2 regions of the Roseburia sp. AM16-25 genome follow, and region 1 is predicted to be linked to the other one. Evidence: predicted binding sites of a transcription regulator. Region 1 holds the regulator's gene; the other holds the start of a gene.
What was found. Region 1 encodes HrcA, which represses chaperone genes, less so after heat shock. Its sites were predicted from a motif close to TGTTAGCACTCNNNNNNNNNGAGTGCTAACA; they were not measured.

Region 1 (11,082 bases):
AGTCATTGGTTTGGGAAACCGGGAGGTCACGCCGGATGCCCTGGGTCCGAAAGTGATCGATCATCTGTTTATCACCAGACATTTGTTGGAGGAGTTCGGAAAATATCTGGTGGAACTGGATCAGTGCTGCAGTATCAGTGGCATTGTGCCGGGGGTCATGGCGCAGACAGGCATGGAGACCGTGGAGATCCTGCGTGGAATTGTTGCCGAAACCAAGCCGGATCTGGTCATTGCAGTGGATGCGCTTGCCGCGCGCAGCATCAAAAGGCTCAACCGGACGATCCAGATCACAGATACAGGCATCATTCCGGGATCCGGTGTTGGCAATTACCGTAATGCCATTACCGAGGAGCATCTGGGCATCCCTGTGGTCGCGATCGGCATTCCGACAGTCGTTGATGCAGCGACCATCATTGCGGATTTTTGTATGGGGCTCATGGAGGAAAACAAATCAGAACCGGAGGAGATGGAAGCCTCTGTGCGTAGCCTGATCTCGCCCAAGTTAAATACCATGTATGTGACATCCAAAGACATTGACGAGGCGGTCAACCGCCTGAGTTTTACGATATCGGAAGGACTCAACATGACTTTTGTCCCAAGAGTCTAGCCACAGGGACGTTCCTTTTGCCATAAGGAGCGTCCCCTTTGGCATAGGCAGGCATATCTCGAAAAAAAACGCATATATTGGTGCGTGGGGAAAAGGAGAGATTTGTGAGTGCCAAGTGGTCTTTGTATTATCAATTATTAAAATTATGTGTGCCGGTGTTCTGCTTTCAAACGACAGAGGCATCTTTGTCAGACCTGCTCTTACAGCAGATGGAATTGGCAACACCGGTCATGGCATATGTCTATGGGGAAGATGAGTCAAAAGATGAACTGACTCTGCTGGCTGCCATAGAAAATTCCGGAAAGCAAGAAGATACAAAAAATGCCGACATAGAAATCAGTGCAGATGCGCAAAAGGCAAATGGGGATGAGGAGGAGACACAGGATCCGATCGCTGCGGCCGGGGCAGAAAATGTGGCTGCTACAGCGACACCGGTTTGGACAAAGCAGGCAGAGGTTAATCGGGATAAACTGCTGGACTTTGATTATCTGGTCAAAAACTTTTATCGGATTGACCGCACAACGACGATCGATTCCTCGGAACTGAATCCGGGGCAACTTTTAGCAAAAGACCTGACCATTGATACAAATGTGGGAGGACCGGTCATTTTGATCTATCATACACATTCACAAGAAGGATTTGTGGACTCGGATGGATCGGAAGGGATGACGGTCATGGGGCTGGGGGATCGCCTGACAAGCCTTTTGCAGGATACCTATGGGATTCCTGTCTTGCATCATCGGGGCAAATATGACGTGGATGGGCGCGATTATGCCTATTCCAACGCGGAACCGGAGATCAGGCAGGTCTTGGCGGACAATCCGACCATACAGGTTGTGATCGATCTACATAGAGATGGTGTGGGGGATGATGTCCATCTGGTGACGGATATAGGTGGCAAGCAGACGGCAAAGATCATGTTCTTCAATGGGCTGAGCAGAACGACATCGACCGGTCCGATCGATTATCTGCAAAATCCGAATCTGCAGGATAATCTGGCAACTTCTCTGCAAATGCAGATCGCGGCGGCAGAACTGTATCCGGGCTTTACCAGACCGGTCTTTTTGAAGGGCTATCGTTATAATATGCATATGTGCCCCAAGTCCATGCTGATCGAGGTGGGGGCGCAGACCAACACCTTTGAGGAGGTCTATAATGCCATGGATCCGCTCGCCAATATCCTTGCCTATGTACTATTGGGACAATCGCACACTTGAGAAGACGCGTATTCCTATGGTATAATCTTACCAAATGAGCAAATTTTCGATAGGAAATGCGGAGGATAAATTTTCATGGCAATAGATCAGAGCAAAATTCGTAACTTTTGTATTGTAGCCCATATCGATCACGGCAAGTCAACACTGGCAGACCGTATCATTGAGATGACGGGCCTGCTTACCGATCGTGAGATGCAGGCACAGGTCTTGGATAATATGGATCTGGAGCGTGAGCGTGGTATCACGATCAAGTCTCAGGCGGTGCGTATCATCTACAAGGCAAAAGACGGGGAAGAATATATTTTCAACTTGATCGACACACCGGGACACGTGGATTTCAACTATGAGGTATCGCGTAGTCTGGCGGCATGTGACGGCGCTATTCTGGTGGTGGATGCGGCACAGGGAATCGAGGCACAGACGTTGGCAAATGTCTATCTGGCATTGGATCACGATCTGGATGTCCTTCCGGTCATCAACAAGATCGATCTGCCAAGTGCGGAGCCGCAGCGTGTCAAAGACGAGATCGAGGATGTGATCGGCTTAGAGGCGCAGGATGCACCGCTGATCTCTGCCAAGACCGGTCTGAATGTAGAGGAAGTCTTAGAGCAGATCGTTAGCAAATTGCCGGCACCGACCGGTGATCCAAAGGCACCGCTGCAGGCATTGATCTTTGACTCTTTGTATGATGCATACAAGGGCGTGATCGTTTTCTGCCGTATCAAGGAGGGAACGCTTCGTCCCGGAGATCAGGTGCTGATGATGGCAACAGGCGCGACAGCGGATGTTGTAGAAGTCGGTTATTTTGGAGCCGGACAATTTATCCCTTGTGATGAACTTTCTGCTGGCATGGTCGGTTATATGACAGCCAGCATCAAGAACGTCAAAGATACCCGCGTGGGCGATACGATCACACACAAGAAGCATCCGTGCAAGGAACCTTTGCCGGGCTATAAAAAGGTCAATCCTATGGTCTACTGTGGTCTGTATCCGGCGGATGGAGCCAAGTACCCGGATCTAAGAGACGCATTGGAAAAATTGCAGTTAAATGATGCATCTTTACAATTTGAACCGGAGACATCGGTAGCCCTTGGTTTTGGTTTCCGTTGTGGTTTCCTTGGACTTTTGCATCTGGAGATCATCCAGGAGAGACTGGAAAGAGAGTATAATCTGGATCTGGTGACAACGGCACCGGGCGTTGTTTATCGTGTGTATAAGACGGATGGCACCATGATCGAGTTGACCAATCCATCCAATCTGCCGGATCCGTCAGAGATCGAATACATGGAAGAACCTGTCGTAGAGGCGGAGATCATGGTGACGAGCGAGTATATCGGAGCCATTATGGATCTGTGTCAGGAGAGGCGCGGAACTTACATCAGTATGGAGTATATGGAAGAAACGCGTGCCCTGCTCAAGTACACCCTGCCTTTGAATGAGATCATCTATGATTTCTTTGATGCCTTAAAATCCAGATCCCGCGGCTATGCATCTTTTGACTATGAAATGAAGGGCTATGTCAAGTCTGATCTGGTCAAACTGGATATCCTCATCAATAAGGAAGAAGTGGATGCCCTTTCCTTTATCGTATTCAGTGGAACGGCATACGAACGTGGGCGCAAGATGTGTGAAAAATTAAAAGAAGAGATCCCGCGTCATCTGTTCGAGATCCCGATCCAGGCAGCGGTCGGCAGTAAGGTCATTGCCAGAGAGACGGTCAAGGCTATGCGAAAAGATGTGCTTGCCAAGTGTTATGGCGGTGATATTTCCAGAAAGAAGAAATTGCTTGAAAAACAGAAGGAAGGAAAGAAGCGTATGCGCCAGGTGGGCAATGTAGAGATCCCACAGGAGGCGTTTATGAGCGTGTTAAAATTGGACGAGGATTAGTAAATATGAAAGAGGTCAGTCTTTATCTACACATTCCATTCTGTGTAAAAAAATGTGATTACTGCGATTTTTTATCAGGAGCCTATGATAATGACATACAAAAAAGATATGCCGAAAGCCTCTGTAAAGAAATCGCTTACATGGGACAGCAACTGCGATCAGTTGCTGTTTCTTCTATATATATTGGTGGCGGTACCCCATCCTGGCTGGATGCATCGGATATGGGAAAGATCATGGATGCCCTACATAAAAATTTTACTATCGGCCAGGATGCTGAGATTTCCATGGAATGTAATCCGGGAACGGTAACGATGGAAAAATTTAGCGCATACCGTAAGATGGGGATCAATCGTTTAAGCATCGGTCTGCAATCGGCTAATGATGACGAACTGCGTCTCTTGGGACGGATCCATAGTTACGAACAGTTTTTGCGGACTTTTGATATGGCACGCAAAAGCGGATTTTACAATCTGAACGTGGATATTATGACAGGATTGCCGAGACAGACCCCGGAAAAATTGATGCATACTTTAGAGCAGGTCATTGCCCTGCGACCGGAACATGTCTCTGCCTACTCTTTGATCGTGGAAGAAGGAACCCCTTTTTATGATCGCTATAAATTTGATGCGGTCAAGCAGCATGCTGGGATGAAAACAGAATTTTTGCCGGACGAGGACGAGGAATACCGCCTGTCCAAGATGGCACAAAGCGTTTTGATCGCACACGGCTATCAGCAATATGAGATATCCAACTATGCCAGGGAAGGTTATGCCTGCTATCACAATACCGTTTATTGGCGGCGGGGCGACTATCTGGGACTTGGCATTGGCGCAGCCTCCATGGTAAGCGACCGTCGTATGGCAAATGTGCGGGACATCTATCAGTATATGGATCTGTGTGCGGACAAATTGTATTCTAATAATATAGAAGAAACAGAAAATCTGACGTCGCCTTTATGGCAGGAAGTAACGAGTCTTTCTAAAAAAGATGCCATGGAAGAATTTATGTTTTTGGGACTGCGCATGAATGCAGGAGTTACCAGAGAGGATTTTGCCAAGTGCTTTTCCTGCTCGATAGAGTCCGTCTATGGCGAGACCATCAAACATTTGCGGCAGGAGGCTTTGCTAGAAGTGGCAGAGGGGCGGATCTTTTTGACCGACAAGGGAATGGATCTGAGCAATTATGCCCTGGCACAGTTCCTCCTGTAAGATCATCTGCGCCAAAGGGGACAGTCCATGTGGCAAAAGGAGCGTCCCTGTGCCACAAAAAATTCACAAAAATAAATAAAAAAAATTGTGAGAAGTGTTGACAAAGCAAAAGGGCAGTGATACATTAGGTTTAAAGATATTAGCACTCTAAGTTAATGAGTGCTAACAATCTTAGAAACAAGGAAATCAGATGAGGTATCCGATGGACGAATTAGGTGAGAGAAAAGAGAAAATTTTAAACGCCATCATACAGAACTATCTGGAAACCGGAGAGCCGGTTGGTTCCCGTACCATTTCCAAGATGTCAGATCTGAATCTGAGTTCTGCTACGATTCGTAATGAGATGTCGGATCTTGAGGAACTGGGCTACATCGTACAGCCGCATACTTCTTCAGGACGTATTCCTTCCGATAAGGGTTACCGCTTCTATGTAGATCACTTGATGGAAGTCAAGGATCGGGAAGTGACCGAGATGAAGGATCTGATGATCGAAAAGACGGAGAAGATGGAACAACTCTTAAAACAGGTCGTCAAGGTACTTGCCAACAATACGCAGTACGCCACGATGATATCTGCACCGAGTGTCCAGCGCAACCGTCTCAAGTTCGTACAGTTATCTGCCGTAGATGAACACCAGATCTTATCGGTGGTCGTTATGGAAGGCAACATCGTAAAGAACAAGATCATTCCGGTTGAGGAACCTCTGAGCAATGAGACTATGTTGAAACTCAACATGCTCTTGAACACCAACTTGAACGGGCTTACCGTCGATGAGATCAACTTAGGACTTATCACCAAGTTAAAAGAGCAGGCGGGTATTCACGAAGAGATCATTGCACAAGTCTTAAATACCGTGGCTGAGACGATTCACGAAGACGACGATCTGGAGATTTACACGAGTGGAGCAACGAATATTTTCAAATATCCGGAACTTTCCGATTCCCAGAGAGCAAGTGAGTTGATCAGTGCTTTTGAAGAAAAGCAGGCGCTGGCAGATCTGATCTCTGAGACACAGGGAGATGAAGAAACCGGCATTCAGGTATATATAGGAAATGAGTCACCGATCCAGACAATGAAAGATTGCAGCGTCGTGACAGCCACCTATGAATTAGGTGAGGGCGTGAAGGGCACGATAGGAATTATCGGACCAAAGCGTATGGATTACGAAAATGTCATGGATAACCTGAAAAATCTTAAGTCGCAGCTTGACAAGATCATGAAAAGGGAATGACATAGGAAGGAGATGTAAAAGTGGCAGAGGAAAAGAAGCAGGAAGATAGGGAAGAAGTCAAAGTAGACGAGACAGTCGAGACAGTCGAGACAGAGACTTCCGAAGAAAAAGATACAGAAAGTACAGAGGCAGGAGAAGCCGCTGATACCAAAGAGGAGGCGGAGGAAAAAGAAGAATCCGCAGAAGAAGCTGAGGAAGAAAAAGGAAATGGAGGCTTTTTCAAAAAGAAAGAAAAGAAAGACAAAAAGGATGCACAGATCGAAGAACTGACCGACAAGGTCAGACGCCAGATGGCCGAGTTCGAGAACTTCCGCAAACGTTCTGAGAAAGAAAAATCACAGATGTATGAAGTGGGAGCAAAGAGCATCTTGGAAAAGATCCTTCCGGTCGTTGACAACTTTGAAAGAGGTCTTAAGGGCATGGAAGAGAGCGAAGATCCATTTGCACAAGGGATGCAGATGATCTACAAGCAACTGATGACTTCCTTGGAGGAAGCAGGCGTGAGTCCGATCGAGGCGCTCGGCAATGAATTTGATCCGAATTTTCACAACGCAGTGATGCATGTGGAGGATGAAGAAGCCGGCGAGAGCGAGATCGTAGAAGAGTTCCAAAAGGGCTATATGTATCACGATACAGTGCTTCGTCATAGCATGGTCAAGGTTGCAAACTAGTCAAATTGGTAGCAATGCTAATTTAAAATAAAGACAATAACAATGTGATGATAAATAGGAGGAAAAAATCATGGGAAAAATTATTGGTATTGATTTAGGTACAACAAACTCTTGTGTAGCAGTTATGGAAGGTGGTAAGCCAACCGTTATCGCCAACCAGGAAGGTGCAAGAACAACACCGTCTGTTGTAGCATTTACAAAGACAGGAGAGAGATTGATCGGTGAGCCTGCAAAGCGTCAGGCAGTTACAAATGCAGAAAAGACAATTTCTTCTATTAAGAGAGATATGGGTACAGACAATGGTCGTACCATCGATGGTAAGAAGTATTCTCCACAGCAGATCTCAGCAATGATCTTACAGAAGTTAAAGAGCGATGCAGAGAACTATCTGGGTGAGCCTGTCACAGAAGCAGTTATCACAGTTCCTGCATATTTCAATGATGCGCAGCGTCAGGCAACAAAGGATGCCGGAAAGATCGCTGGTCTTGATGTAAAGCGTATCATCAACGAGCCTACAGCAGCAGCACTTGCTTATGGTCTTGACAATGAAAATGAGCAGAAGATCATGGTTTATGATTTAGGTGGTGGTACATTTGATGTATCTATCATTGAGATCGGTGATGGCGTTATCGAAGTTCTTGCAACAAGTGGTGATAACCGTCTTGGTGGCGATGACTTCGACCAGAAGATCACAGATTGGATGCTGGATGAGTTCAAGAAGGCAGAAGGCGTTGACCTTTCTACTGACAAGATGGCTCTCCAGAGATTAAAAGAAGCAGCAGAGAAGGCTAAGAAAGAACTTTCCGCTGCAACAACAACAAACATCAACTTGCCTTTCATCACTGCAACAGCAGAAGGACCAAAGCATTTTGATATGAACTTAACACGTGCTAAATTCGATGAATTAACACATGACCTTGTAGAAAGAACAGCCATTCCGGTACAGAACGCATTAAAGGATGCAGGTCTTACAGCAAGTGAACTTTCAAAGGTTCTCCTTGTTGGTGGATCAACCCGTATCCCAGCCGTACAGGATAAGGTAAAGGCACTTACAGGACATGAGCCAAGCAAGTCTTTGAACCCGGATGAATGTGTAGCCATCGGTGCTTCTATCCAGGGCGGTAAGTTAGCAGGTGATGCCGGTGCCGGTGAGATCTTGCTTTTGGATGTTACACCACTTTCTCTTTCTATCGAGACTATGGGTGGTATTGCAACCAAGTTGATCGAGAGAAATACAACGATCCCTACCAAGAAGAGCCAGATCTTCTCTACTGCTGCTGATAACCAGACAGCCGTTGATATCAACGTAGTACAGGGTGAGAGACAGTTTGCTAGAGACAACAAGTCCTTAGGACAGTTCCGCCTGGATGGTATTCCTCCAGCACGTCGTGGTGTTCCACAGATCGAGGTTACTTTCGATATCGATGCCAATGGTATCGTAAATGTATCCGCTAAGGATCTTGGTACAGGTAAGGAACAGCACATCACCATTACAGCAGGATCTAACATGTCTGATGAAGACATTGAGAAGGCTGTTAAGGAAGCTGCTGAGTTTGAAGCACAGGATAAGAAGCGTAAGGAAGCCATCGACACCAGAAACGATGCTGATGCATTTGTATTCCAGACAGAGAAGGCTTTGGAAGAAGTTGGCGACAAGATCGATGCGGCAGATAAGTCAGCAGTTGAGGCTGATATCGCAGCGATCAAGACAATCCTCGAGGCACATCCGGAAGCAGAGGCTATGGATGATGCAACCGTAGCAGAATTAAAGGCTGCACAGGAGAAATTGCAGGAGAGTGCACAGAAGGTATTCACCAAGATGTATGAACAGCAGGCTCAGGCAGCAGGCGCACAGGGTGCAGGTCCTGACATGGGTGCCGGTGCAGGCCCTGATATGGGAGCAAACACCACTTACAATGCGGCAGATGATGATGTCGTAGATGCAGACTTCAAGGAAGTATAAAAAACATGGCAGAACAGAAGCGAGATTATTATGAAGTCCTTGGCGTAGATAAAAATGCCGATGACGCAACGATCAAAAAAGCATACAGACAGTTGGCAAAGAAATATCACCCGGATATGAATCCGGGTGATAAAGAAGCAGAGGTAAAGTTCAAAGAAGCCTCTGAAGCCTATGCTGTTTTGAGTGATCCGGATAAGAGAAGACAATATGATCAGTTTGGTCATGCTGCTTTTGACGGCGGTGCCGGTGGCGGCGGATTTGATTTCTCAGGCATGGATTTTGGAGATATCTTTGGAGATATCTTCGGTGATTTCTTTGGCGGTGGCGGCAACAGACGTACCAACAATGGACCGATGAAAGGGCAGAATGTCCGTGCAAGAGTCAATATCAAGTTTGAAGAGGCAGCATTTGGTTGTGAAAAAGAGATCGAACTGGTATTAAAAGATGAGTGTGCAACTTGTCATGGATCCGGTGCAAAGCCTGGAACCACAAAGGATACCTGTCCGAAGTGTGGCGGTAAGGGAAAGATCGTAGTTACACAGCAATCATTCTTTGGAACCGTACAGAATGTAACGTCTTGTCCGGAATGTCAGGGAACAGGGCAGATCATCAAAGAAAAATGTAGTGATTGCCATGGTACCGGATACATTTCCCGTAAAAAGAGAATTTCTGTATCTATTCCTGCTGGTATTGATAACGGTCAGAGTGTTCGTATCCGTGAAAAGGGAGAGCCGGGCATCAACGGAGGACCTAGAGGAGACCTTTTGGTTGAGGTTCGTGTGGCCCCGCATGCGATCTTCCAGAGAAGCGAATACGATATTTATTCTTCTGCTCCGATCTCATTTGCACAGGCAGCACTGGGCGGTGAAGTCATGATCGATACCTTGGACGGAAAGGTCGTATATGAAGTGAAGCCCGGCACACAGACCGATACCAGGATCCGCTTGCGTGGAAAAGGTATTCCGTCTTTGCGTAATAAGAATATGCGTGGTGACCATTATGTTACTTTAGTGGTACAGGTTCCGACTTCTCTTAGTCATGAAGCAAAAGAAACTTTGCGTAAGTTTGATGATGAGACAGGAAAGACCTTGAAAGCCGGAGGAACAGCGGTTAAGGAAGAAAAGAAGAAAAAAGGATTTATGGGCAAACTTAAGGATGCCGTAGACGATTTATAAAATGCGAAGAAGCGATGGCTTGGTATAGAAATATATCCCATCGCATTTTTGCGTATAAGAGAAAGAGGATAACATACATGAAAGTTTGGATTACAAGACATGGGCAGACAGATCTCAACAAAAAGCAGTTGATGCAGGGCGTTTATGACGAACCACTGAACGAAACAGGAATTGCGCAGGCAGAGGAAGCACGGAAAAAGATTGGTGATATGAAGTTCGACGCTGTTTACTGCAGCCCATTGAAGCGAGCAAAGAAAACAGCCATGATCATCGGAGGTGTATCCGAAGAGGAATTGATCGTGGATCCGCGTATCATCGAGGTAAACTTTGGAAAATACGAAAAAAAGAGTTATAAAAAATTAGGACCATTTATGACCTTATACTGGATGCTTCCGGAAATCATACCGGCACCTAAGACGGTGGAGCCTGTTTCATCTATGGTGAAAAGAAGTCGTTCTTTTATCGAAGATCTCAAAAAAGAGGACTATGAAAACGTGCTTGTGGTCTGTCACGGTGGCATTATCCGGGCTCTTTGTGGAGTTCTTGAAAACCGTAGAAATGGAATCAAGTGGAGACCAAGACCACAAAATTGTGAAATTAGAAAATACGAGTTGTAGTTTGTAGGGACGTTCCTTTTGCCACAAGGAGCGTCCCTTTTGGCATACCGACAGGTGCAGAGCGGCATCTTCTATTGATTTCGGTATTCTTTCGGCGTCATACCGGTCAATTTCTTAAATACATTCTGAAAATACCCCTGGGAGGAAAAGCCTAAATAGGTTGCTATCTCTAAAATAGAGCGATCAGTCGTTTTTAACAGAGACTTCGCTTTTTCGATTTTTTGTTCTTGAATATACTGTGACAAGGTCATACCGGTTTCTTTTTTGAATTTGGTTGACAGATAACTGCGACTTAAGAAAAGATCCTGAGCCATCTGATCAACGGAGAAATCTTCGGTCAGATGCTCTCGGATGTAGGATGTGACAGATCGCATGAATTTATCATAGCGTTTTCCTTTTTTAATATCCCGAACCAGACTTGTATAATCAATTACCATATGATATTGCAGATTCATGACCTGTTCCGGGTTATCGTAATTCTCTGCGTGTTGGATATATTTATCGCT
Region 2 (11,082 bases), on a different contig from region 1:
AACGTGTGCCTGCTAAAGCATCCGGCAGATATTGCTGTGCGACATAATGGTTTTTAAAATCATGTGCGTATTGATAACCAATGCCATGTCCCAACTTACCGGCGGATTTGTAATGTGAATCCTGCAAATGTACCGGGATCGGTGGTGTCTGTCCGCTTGCCACCATATGCATGGCTGCATCAATGGACAGATAAGAGGCATTACTCTTGGGTGCACATGCCACATAGTTGGTAGCCTCAGCCAGGATGATCTGGCTCTCCGGCATGCCGATGCGTTCCACTGCCTGTGCTGCTGCCACGGCAACCTGCAAAGCCTGCGGGTCTGCATTTCCCACATCCTCTGCTGCACAGATCATGATGCGTCGTGCGATGAATTTGACATCCTCTCCGGCATAGAGCATCCGCGCCAGATAATAGATAGCTGCGTCCGGGTCAGATCCCCGCATACTCTTGATAAAAGCCGAGATTGTGTCGTAGTGGTTGTCCCCACTCTTATCATACTTCACAACACGCCTTTGGATACATTCACTCGCCACGGATAAAGTAATGTGGATCTTCCCATCCGCAGAAGGCTCTGTCGTAAGAACGCCAAGTTCAATGGCTGTCAGTGCACTTCTGGCATCTCCATTTGCCATATCGCTCAGAAAATCAAGCGCATCATCATCAATGACCGCTCCATAAGAGCCAAGTCCTTTTGCACTGTCGGTCAGTGCGCGCCGGATCAAAGTCTTGATGTCCTCCTGGGATAATGGCTTTAGTTCAAAGATGATGGATCTGGATAAAAGCGCGCCGTTGACCTCAAAATATGGGTTTTCCGTCGTTGCTCCGATCAGAATGACCGTCCCATCTTCCACAAAAGGCAAGAGGTAATCCTGCTGTCCCTTGTTAAAACGGTGGATCTCATCAATGAAAAGAATGGTCTTTTTGCCATACATGCCCCGAATGTTCTTGGCATTTTCCACGACCTGCTCCATGTCTTTCTTGCCTGCCGCCGTCGCATTAATGGATGTAAATTCCGCGCTGGTCGTATTGGCAATGACCTTGGCAAGGGTCGTCTTTCCGGTTCCCGGCGGTCCATAGAAAATAATGGATGATATCTTGTCCGCCATGATGGCACGATACAAGAGTTTGTCCTTTCCTATGATATGCTGCTGTCCGACGACTTCATCCAGACTCGTCGGCCGCATACGGGATGCCAAAGGAGATTCCTTTTTTCCATTTTCCTGTCGCATGTAATCAAATAAATCCATGTTTCCTCCGAAATTGCATTTTAAAATATAAAATCTTGCATATTTACTTGCATATTTCCTATTTCTTCTTGCATTTTCGTTTTAAAATGCAGGATTTCGTATCTGATTATGCATCACACCTAATAAGATACTAAATAATGGGAAAAAGTACAAGTCTTTTGTCATATATATTTTCTATCACTTGTATGTCATAAACCTATCACGGTTCCACAAGGCGGTCGACTGTCACAAAGGTATAGCCCATTTCCTGCAAAGCCGGAATGAGTTCCCGGACTGCCTCCACAGTGGACGGATAAGCGTCGTGCATTAAAATAATATCATTTTCTCCCACATTTTTCACTACCTTACAATAAACCTGCTCCGCGTTCTGTAGGCTCCAATCCAGAGTATCCACATCCCAGAAGATCCAGAACATGCCTGTCTGCTTTTCCAAGGTCTCATTTTTGCAGCCAAACGGCGGGCGGAAAAATTGCGGACGTTTTCCGGTCAGACCTTCTAAAATATCATTAGTCTTTGTTATCTCCTCTGTTGTCTCATCCGCGGAGATCTGGCAGACATTGGCGTGCGTATATGTGTGATTTCCGATCAGATGCCCGGCATCGCTTACCTTTTTTACAACATCCGGGTAGAGTTCTGCTTCTTTTCCCATCATAAAAAAACTCGCCTTTATACCTGCCTGATCCAAGACATCAAGGATCTCCTCTGTATAGACCGGATGGGGACCGTCATCAAAAGTCAGGGCTACGAGTTTTTCCGCCGGGTCTGCCCAGTCTGCATTGCTTATGACTGTCGCAGTCTTTCGCACCGGGTCCGATCCTTCATAGACCGCATACTGCCAGAAAAGTCCGCCACACGTCACAAGCAGTCCAAAAAGTCCCGTCAGGATATACTTCTTTTTCATAAAAAAAGCCAGCCCTGACTTTTTGCCAAGACTGGCTCTGCTCTTATTCTTCATACTATAGTATATGAAAAATGTGCTCTTTTATGCCTGATGCTTTACGACAGCGGTCAATTCTGTACCCGCTACATCAATATAAATGGTATCGCCCATATCCACTTCATCTGCCAAAATGCATTTGGCTGCCATGGTCTCTACATACTTTTGCAGATACCGCTTGAGTGGTCTTGCACCATAGATCGGATCATAACCATGATCGACAATGTAGGTCTCTGCCTCCGGTGACAATTCCACACGGATCTCACGGTCTGCCAGACGTCCGTTCAACTCCTCCATGAGAAGCGTCACGATATGACCGATATTATCCTTGGTAAGCGGCTTGAACAAAATGGTCTCATCCAGACGGTTCAAAAATTCCGGTCTGAAATGCTGACGCAGTTCGTTCATCACGGCATCTTCGGCTTCCGGTCGGATATTGCCATTTTCATCAATGCCCTCCAACAGATAGGAAGACCCCAAATTACTGGTCATGATGATAATGGTATTTTTAAAGTCAACCGTCCTGCCCTGTGAATCCGTGATACGTCCATCGTCTAAGACCTGCAAGAGGACATTGAATACATCCGGGTGCGCCTTTTCCACCTCGTCAAAGAGGACAACGGAATAAGGTTTTCTGCGGACTGCCTCTGTCAGTTGTCCGCCCTCATCATAGCCGACATATCCAGGAGGCGCTCCGATCAGACGGGAAACGGAATACTTCTCCATGTACTCGCTCATATCCAGACGTACCATGTTGTTCTCATCGTCAAACAGGCTTGCCGCCAATGTCTTTGCCAGTTCCGTCTTACCTACACCGGTAGGTCCTAAGAAAAGGAAGGATCCGATCGGTTTGTCCGGGTCTTTGATACCCGCTTTGGAACGGATGATGGCTTCACTGACCTTGGTCACGCCCTCATCCTGACCGATGACCCGCTTGTGGAGTTCCTCTGCTAAGTGCAGGGTCTTATTGCGCTCGCTCTCATTTAATTTTGCCACCGGAATACCGGTCCAGCGGGAGATGATACGGGCGATCTCCTCCTCGGTCACGCTCTCGTGGACAAGACTCATATCCTTATTCTTGATCAGTTCTTCTTCCTGCTCCAACTGCTTTTCCAACTGTGGAAGTTTGCCGTATTGGAGTTCTGCCGCCTTTTCCAGATCATAATTCTGCTGGGCGATCTTAATCTCATTGCGCAGGCTCTCCAGTTCCTCTCGTAACTGGGAAACCTTTTCTACTGCGTGCTTTTCGTTATCCCACTGGGCTTTCTGTCCGGAGAATTTCTCCCGCAGTTCGGAAAGTTCTTTTTGCAGATTTTCCAGACGCTCCTGACTCAAATGATCGTCCTCTTTTTTCAGCGCAGTCTCCTCGATCTGAAGCTGCATGATACGACGGTTGAGTTCGTCCAACTCTGTCGGCATGGAATCCAGTTCCGTCTTGATCAGGGCACACGCCTCATCGACCAGATCGATCGCCTTATCCGGCAGGAAACGGTCTGAGATATAACGGTTGGATAAAGTTGCCGCAGAAACCAACGCACCATCTGTGATCTTAACGCCATGGAATACTTCATAACGTTCTTTCAGACCACGCAGGATGGAAATGGTGTCTTCGACCGATGGTTCATCCACCATAACCGGCTGAAAACGTCGCTCCAGCGCCGGATCTTTTTCAATGTATTCCCTGTATTCATCCAGAGTCGTTGCACCGATACAATGCAATTCTCCACGCGCAAGCATTGGTTTTAACATATTGCCCGCATCCATGGCACCGTCTGTCTTTCCGGCACCAACGATGGTATGCAGTTCATCGATAAAGAGGATGATCTCGCCATCGGAATTCTTAATCTCATCCAAAACGGCTTTCAGACGTTCCTCAAACTCACCACGATATTTTGCACCGGCGACCAGTGCACCCATATCCAGGGCGAACAACTTCTTGTCCTTCAGGCCTTCCGGTACATCCCCGCGGACAATTCGCTGTGCCAGACCCTCTACGGCTGCCGTTTTGCCGACACCCGGCTCACCGATCAGTACCGGGTTATTCTTGGTCTTACGGGATAGGATACGGATCACATTGCGGATCTCTGCGTCTCGTCCGATGACCGGATCAAGTTTCTGGTCTCTGGCACGCTCGACCATATCATAACCGTATTTCTCCAAGGTATCATAGGTTGCTTCCGGATTGTCCGTCATCACCCTCTGGTTGCCCCGCACGGTAGAAAGTGCCTGTAAAAAGCGGTCTCTCGTAATGCCATACTCCTTAAAGATTTCCTTGATGGCACGATTCGGGTAACGGATCATGGCAAGGAAAAGGTGCTCGACGGAGACATACTCGTCCCCCATCGCCTTTGCCTCATCCTCTGCATGGATGAGTACCTGATTTAAGTCCTTACCGACATAGACCTGCCCCCCGGAGACTTTTGTCCTTGCCTCCAGATGCCGGATGGCATTATCCTTAACATGTTCTAACTGTATCTCCATCTTTTCGATCATCTGCGGGATCAGTCCATTTTCCTGCTGCAAAAGAGCGACCAAAAGATGTTCCTGTTCGATCTCCTGATTTCCATATTCATATGCCAATTTCTCACAGTCCTGCACTGCTTCCATTGACTTTTGTGTAAATTTCTGGATGTTCATATGCTTCACCTCCTAAATCTTATCTTATCACGCAGACGCTCTTTCTGCACCTGCATATTCTCTTAATTTTTGTTTTGCCATCGCATTCAGATGTCTCGGCACATCGACCTCCACGGTCACGTACTGATCGCCGTGGAATTGCGCATTCCGCATGGAGACGATACCCTTATTTTTCAGACGGATCTTGCTGCCGGACTGGGTGCCCTCTTTGATCTGACACTCGACATCGCCGTACAAGGTGTGGACTCTGGCAGATCCGCCCAGGGCTGCCGTTACAAATGGCACACGGATGGTCGAATAGACATCCATGCCTTCCCTACGGAAAGCCTTACTGTCAAGCACATGGACTGCCAGCATCAGATCACCATTCTTGCCACCATTTATGCCCGGCTGACCTTTTCCTGCAAGGCGTACAGTCTTCCCCTCATCGATTCCTGCCGGAATATGCACCGACAAAGTCTGCGGCTGTCTGCCGGATGGATCAGAGATCGTGATCTGCTTGTCACAGCCAAAGGCTGCATCTTCAAAGGATATGGTGATCTCTGCATGCAGATCTTTTCCTTTCATTGCACGGTTGCCAAAGCCCTGAGATCTGCCGCCAAAACCGGAGCCACCACCACCAAAAGCACCTCCAAAGATGGAATCAAAGATATCTCCCATATCATCCATATTGCCGCCTTCAAAATGAAACTCCATGCCATCACCATTGCGATAGAACTTGGTTCCCCCGAAGCCGGAGCCGCCAAAACCACTTGCCTGGTTCGGATCAAAGCCTTCTGTAAAGGCAGCGTGTCCAAACTGGTCGTACAACTTTCTTTTTTCTTTATCACTCAAGACATCATAGGCTTCTGTGATCTCTTTAAACTTTTCTTCCGCCTTTGCATCCCCCGCATTGGTATCGGGATGGTATTTCTTTGCCAATCGCCGAAACGCTTTCTTTATCGTACTCTCATCTGCTTTCTTGTCGACGCCCAAGACTTCATAATAATCTCTCTTGGCAGACATCCCAACTCACCTACTTTCTTATTTAAAAGAAAACTGGCTACGGATTGTAGCCAGCCTCTTTTGTTCCTATCATCGATCACTCAATGGCGATCGTCTTTTTCTGCTCTACCTTCGGCTGGGCTTCCTTCTTTGGAATATCCAACTTCAAAGTACCGTTTTCAAATTTCGCCTTGATGTCCTCATGGGTGATATCTTCACCTACATAAAAACTTCTCTGGCAGGAACCACTGTAACGCTCCTTGCGAATGTACTTGCCATCTTCGGATTTCTCCTCGTCATTCGTGCTCGTTGTAGCACTGATGATCAGATAGCCATCCTTCAATTCCGCGTTTACATTTTCCTTACTATATCCCGGAAGATCAATCACCACTTCGTAACCTGTCTCTGTTTCTTTGACATCCGTCTGCATCAGGTTTGCCTTAGCAGTCGGTGTGGTCTTTCTCTCCTGTGGGAATACAAAGAAATCATCCATAAAATCATTTCCAAAAATACTAGGCATTAACATAAGTCATCGCTCCTTCCATATCATCAAAACTATTTGTTTTCTTATCTCATTGTTTTAATGTCTTTTCTTTTGACAATTATGTTATAGCACCTTTATTAGCACTCGTCAATAGTGAGTGCTAATAATTTTTGAAAATTCACAAAATCGTCACAAAAATCCCCAGACGGATCTTTTCCATCTGGGGATTGCTGTTTACTCTTTCTTTATTTTATGCGACTACCATATGTTCTTCGATGAAACCCTCCACCTGATTGCGCGGGATCTCCAGCACCGCGGAAATCTCCGAGTACAACTGCATCTCCGCCATCTTCATGTAGCGCTCATCCAGAGCCGTCATCTTCTTGCCCTTTTCCATGCGTCCGCGTCCACGCTCCCGCACAGTCTTTAATAGACGAACCCATTCCTTGCCGTCCAGACTACGGATGCACTCCTTGTATTCGTTCTCACGCTGCTTGTCATTGGTCACGTTTAACATATCGATCTGCGGCATCGCCTTGATCAGTGACATGACATCATCCTTGGTCATAACCCGGCGAATGGAAAGTTTGGGATTGTCCACCGGCGCATACATGATGCTGGTGCCATCTGTCGTCGGCGACAAATAATAATACTGCCGGTCTTTTGGCACATTCGGCATATCCAGGGTGTCGATCTTTACAATCTCGCATACACCATGATGACCATACACTACTCGTTCGCCCACTTCAAACATCTTGACACATCCTTTCACCAATTTCGACAACTCCATCGAGTCCACGACAATTTACACACATTTTACCTATATACATATATATTTTATCAACTTTTGGCAAAAAATGTAAGGGCGAATTTTCACAAAGTATATCTGAAACGCAAATGGATATTTTTCACAAACAAAAGGCACCTATCAAAAGGTGCCTTAAAAGATCCATATATCTAGATCTGTGTCATCACAAAGATATCGTAAATAGCCTTGATAGCATTGTCAAAATCATTGTTGCTGACACCGATAATGATGTTCAACTCGGAAGATCCCTGATCGATCATCTTAACATTGATGTTGGCATGTGCCAGTGCAGAGAAGATCCTTCCTGCTGTACCACGGGTAGACTTCATGCCACGGCCAACGACAGCGATCAGTGCCAGATCCGCTTCCAGATCAATGATGTCCGGATTTACGAGACGACGGATGGAAGAAATAACCTGCTGCTCTTTTCCTTCGAACTCTTCCTGATGTACAAAAACTGTCATGGTATCAATACCAGATGGCATATGTTCAATGGAAATACCATTCTCTTCAAATGCCTCCAGTGCTTTACGACAGAAGCCCACTTCTGAGTTCATCATATCTTTATCAATATTGACTGCTACAAAGCCTCTCTTGCCGGCAATACCGGTAATCGTATAATCTGCCTTTTGACAGGTGCTTTCCACAATCATGGTTCCCGGTTCTTCCGGCGCATTGGTATTCTTGATATTGATCGGGATGCCCGCTTTGCGTACCGGGAAGATTGCATCTTCATGCAGCACGGAGGCGCCCATATAAGAAAGTTCTCGTAATTCTCTATAAGTGATCACCTTGATCGGCTGTGCATTCTCAACGATTCTAGGATCTGCGACCAGACAACCGGAAACATCTGTCCAGTTCTCATAGACGCTGGCATGTACTGCCTTGGAAACGATCGATCCTGTAATATCAGATCCACCTCTGGAGAATGTTTTTACATTGCCATTGCTATCACTTCCGTAAAAACCTGGAATCACAGCCTTTTCTACATGCGAGAGACGTTCTGCCATCGCCTTATCTGTTTTATAGTCATCAAAGTTTCCATTCTCGTCAAAGAAGATCACTTCTGCTGCATCGATAAATTCATAGCCTAAGTAGTTTGCCATGATGATACCATTTAAATATTCACCACGGCTGGCTGCATAATCTTCTCCGGCTTTATCTGCAAAGTTTTTTTCGATTGTTCTGAATTCGTCTTCCAAAGAAAGTGTCAGATTCAGTCCATTGATAATGGAATTGTAACGTTCCTTAATTTTTTTCAGTGCACCCTTAAAGTCTTCCTCGGCTTCTGCTAATGCATAACAGGAATAAAGCATATCTGTTACTTTCGTATCCTTTGCATTACGTTTTCCCGGCGCACTCGGCACAACATAACGACGTGACTCATCCGCGCGGATAATATCTCCTACCTTGGCAAACTGTGCTGCACTTGCCAGGGAACTTCCACCAAATTTTACTACTTTAACCATTGTCTTACTCCTTAACACTCGTGTATATATAAAAATCGTCCGATCAAATCAGATGCTTTCTATATCTTATACTATATCTTATACTGTTTCTTCTTGCGTTGCTACAATATATCCGCTCTCGATTATAGCATATCCTGTCAAGTGCATGCAATGGAAAAACTTTTCGGTTATTCCTTCTGGTTATTCCTGTACGATACGATTGTATGTCCGGGCAGTCATCAGATACACCAGCACATAGATGATACCAAATACCACAAAACAGCCAACCATACACCCTGCCAAAAGCGCTGTATTGCGCATATTAAAGAGTGACAACATACGACGGATCATTGGAAAAGCAAAACAGGTATGGATACAGGCAGCTACAAGCGGCATAAAAAATACCATCAACACCTGGGAACGAATGGCAGAGGACACTTCCTCATGCGTCATGCCGACCTGCTGCATAATATGAAATCTCTTTCGATCATCATATCCTTCTGACATCTGTTTATAATAAATGATCAAAACTGTTGCAATCATAAAGAGTACACCAAGAAAAGCACCCGTAAAGAACAAACCACCATAAAGCGCATTCAACGATTTCTCATTCACGTTTCGATTTTCCACAGAAAAGCTGCTCATGTTTGTGGATGGATACTTTTGTATTTTCTTATAGAGTTCCTTTTGCTGATCAGCATCTCCATCGATATCAATACCATAATATGATCGCAACTCGTTAAAACAGTCATCATACTGATATGGTATGTGCTCTGCTATTTGCTCTACCGCTGCTTCATCTGGGAAAACAATGTAATATCCACTTGACATATAAGATGCCAGTATTCCATTGCACGGTGCCTTTTTCACTTCTTTTGCACGATAATCCTGTCCCATAATCTCAATCATGTCTTTTCCATAACGTTCATGAGCCGCATATACCAAAACCTCTCCCGGTTCTAACGTCTCCTTTGTATGCATGCTCTTATTGTAATCCTCCAGATTCATGCAAAAAAGAACTCCCGCAGACGTTCCCATGGCAGACGCATCTGCTTCAAATGCATCTCCATGTCTTCGGGTATAAATAATACAACCGCGTACATAAATCTCATCTTTGACATCACAGCCGGTTTCCTTCGCCATCTGATGAATGGCTTCTATCATCTTCTGATCGTCACTGCGACTTGTACCGGAAACATAACACATGTTCTGCATCGGATAACGCGTATATAAAATATCGTGCATGCTAAACATCATAGAAGATGTCGTGGAAATCATCACGAGCACCATGGTAGAAAGAACACAAATGTGCGCTAATCCTATCGCATTTCGCTTCATACGATACATCATACCGGAAACACTCACAAAATGATTTGTCTTATAATAGAAACTTTTCTTCTTTTTCAGCAATTTTAGTAACGCAATACTTCCCGCTGTAAACAGCAGATATGTGCCAAAAATGACGCAGAGAACGGCTACAAAAAACATAGCAAGTGCAGACACCGGATCTTCTATTTTCAGCGAAATAGTATAGCCTGTCGCCAAAAGTATAAATCCAAGAATGGCAAGCAGCCATTTTGCACGTGGTTCCTTTTCGCCCATATCCGTTCCATGTAAAAGTTCGATTGGCGATGTCGCATGAATTTGCGCAATATCATAAAAATAATTTAGCGCCATTATGACGGCAAACAATACCACCGTATGTCCAATCGCAAGCGGCGATACAAAAAAGCCCAGCGGAACAGAGAAACCTAGCATGCGTATCAGAACTGCATACAAAAGTTTATCCAAAAGCATGCCAAAAAGGATTCCTGCTAAAAGTCCTATCACAAGTACACTTAAGCTCTCCCAGAACAAGGTGATCGCCAGATGTTTTTTCTCTAAGCCAAGCATATGGTAAACACCAAACTCTTTTCTTCTCTGCTTGATCAGAAAGCTGTTCGTATATAACATGAAAATCACTAGAAAAATGCGGACAACCCAACAGGCAAATATCAAAATAGAATTCATTGTATCAAAGCCGAGCATGTTCTCAAATCCCGGATTCAGTGCCAATGATTGTATAATATAAAACATTGCCACAGCAGCAATCACGCTGAGTATATAAGGAGTATATATTTTTCCATTCTTTTTCATATTCGTTTTTGCCAGCTGGCGGTAAAATCCTTTACTCATTTTCATCACCGCCTGTCGTCAAGAGTGTCAGTGTATTGGCAATCTTTTGATACATTTCCTCATTTGTACTGTTGCCACGATACAACTGATGGAACACTTCTCCATCCTTTATAAACAAAACACGGCTTGCATGCGATGCTGCTTTTGTCGAATGGGTTACCATCAAGATTGTCTGCCCTGCCGCATGTAACTCCGAGAACACCTGCAGTAATTCATCTGTTGCCTTTGAATCCAAAGCACCTGTCGGTTCATCTGCGAGAAGCAGTTTGGGATCCATCATAAGTGCGCGTGTCACTGCCGCACGCTGTTTCTGTCCACCAGACACCTCATATGGAAATTTATCTAACACATCCTCTATCC

Region 2: DW183_RS09050 (Hsp20/alpha crystallin family protein) is a predicted target of HrcA. The motif match lies at 6,427-6,457, and genes of this name have one in related genera.

What each region holds. Positions count from the first base shown of each region.
Region 1 covers NZ_QUCW01000002.1:234,535-245,616, forward strand. The annotation lists gene gpr (GPR endopeptidase) at 1-607, shown strand, start outside; gene spoIIP (stage II sporulation protein P) at 712-1,824, shown strand; gene lepA (translation elongation factor 4) at 1,900-3,711, shown strand; gene hemW (radical SAM family heme chaperone HemW) at 3,717-4,919, shown strand; gene hrcA (heat-inducible transcriptional repressor HrcA) at 5,122-6,150, shown strand; gene grpE (nucleotide exchange factor GrpE) at 6,171-6,821, shown strand; gene dnaK (molecular chaperone DnaK) at 6,892-8,784, shown strand; gene dnaJ (molecular chaperone DnaJ) at 8,790-9,959, shown strand; gene DW183_RS05020 (histidine phosphatase family protein) at 10,037-10,576, shown strand; gene DW183_RS05025 (AraC family transcriptional regulator) at 10,648-11,082, opposite strand, start outside.
Region 2 covers NZ_QUCW01000003.1:381,523-392,604, reverse strand. The annotation lists gene DW183_RS09070 (replication-associated recombination protein A) at 1-1,249, opposite strand, end outside; gene DW183_RS09065 (polysaccharide deacetylase family protein) at 1,449-2,150, opposite strand; gene clpB (ATP-dependent chaperone ClpB) at 2,232-4,823, opposite strand; gene DW183_RS09055 (DnaJ C-terminal domain-containing protein) at 4,851-5,828, opposite strand; gene DW183_RS09050 (Hsp20/alpha crystallin family protein) at 5,905-6,333, opposite strand; gene DW183_RS09045 (CarD family transcriptional regulator) at 6,542-7,063, opposite strand; gene DW183_RS09040 (aspartate kinase) at 7,249-8,568, opposite strand; gene DW183_RS09035 (ABC transporter permease) at 8,749-10,722, opposite strand; gene DW183_RS09030 (ABC transporter ATP-binding protein) at 10,715-11,082, opposite strand, start outside.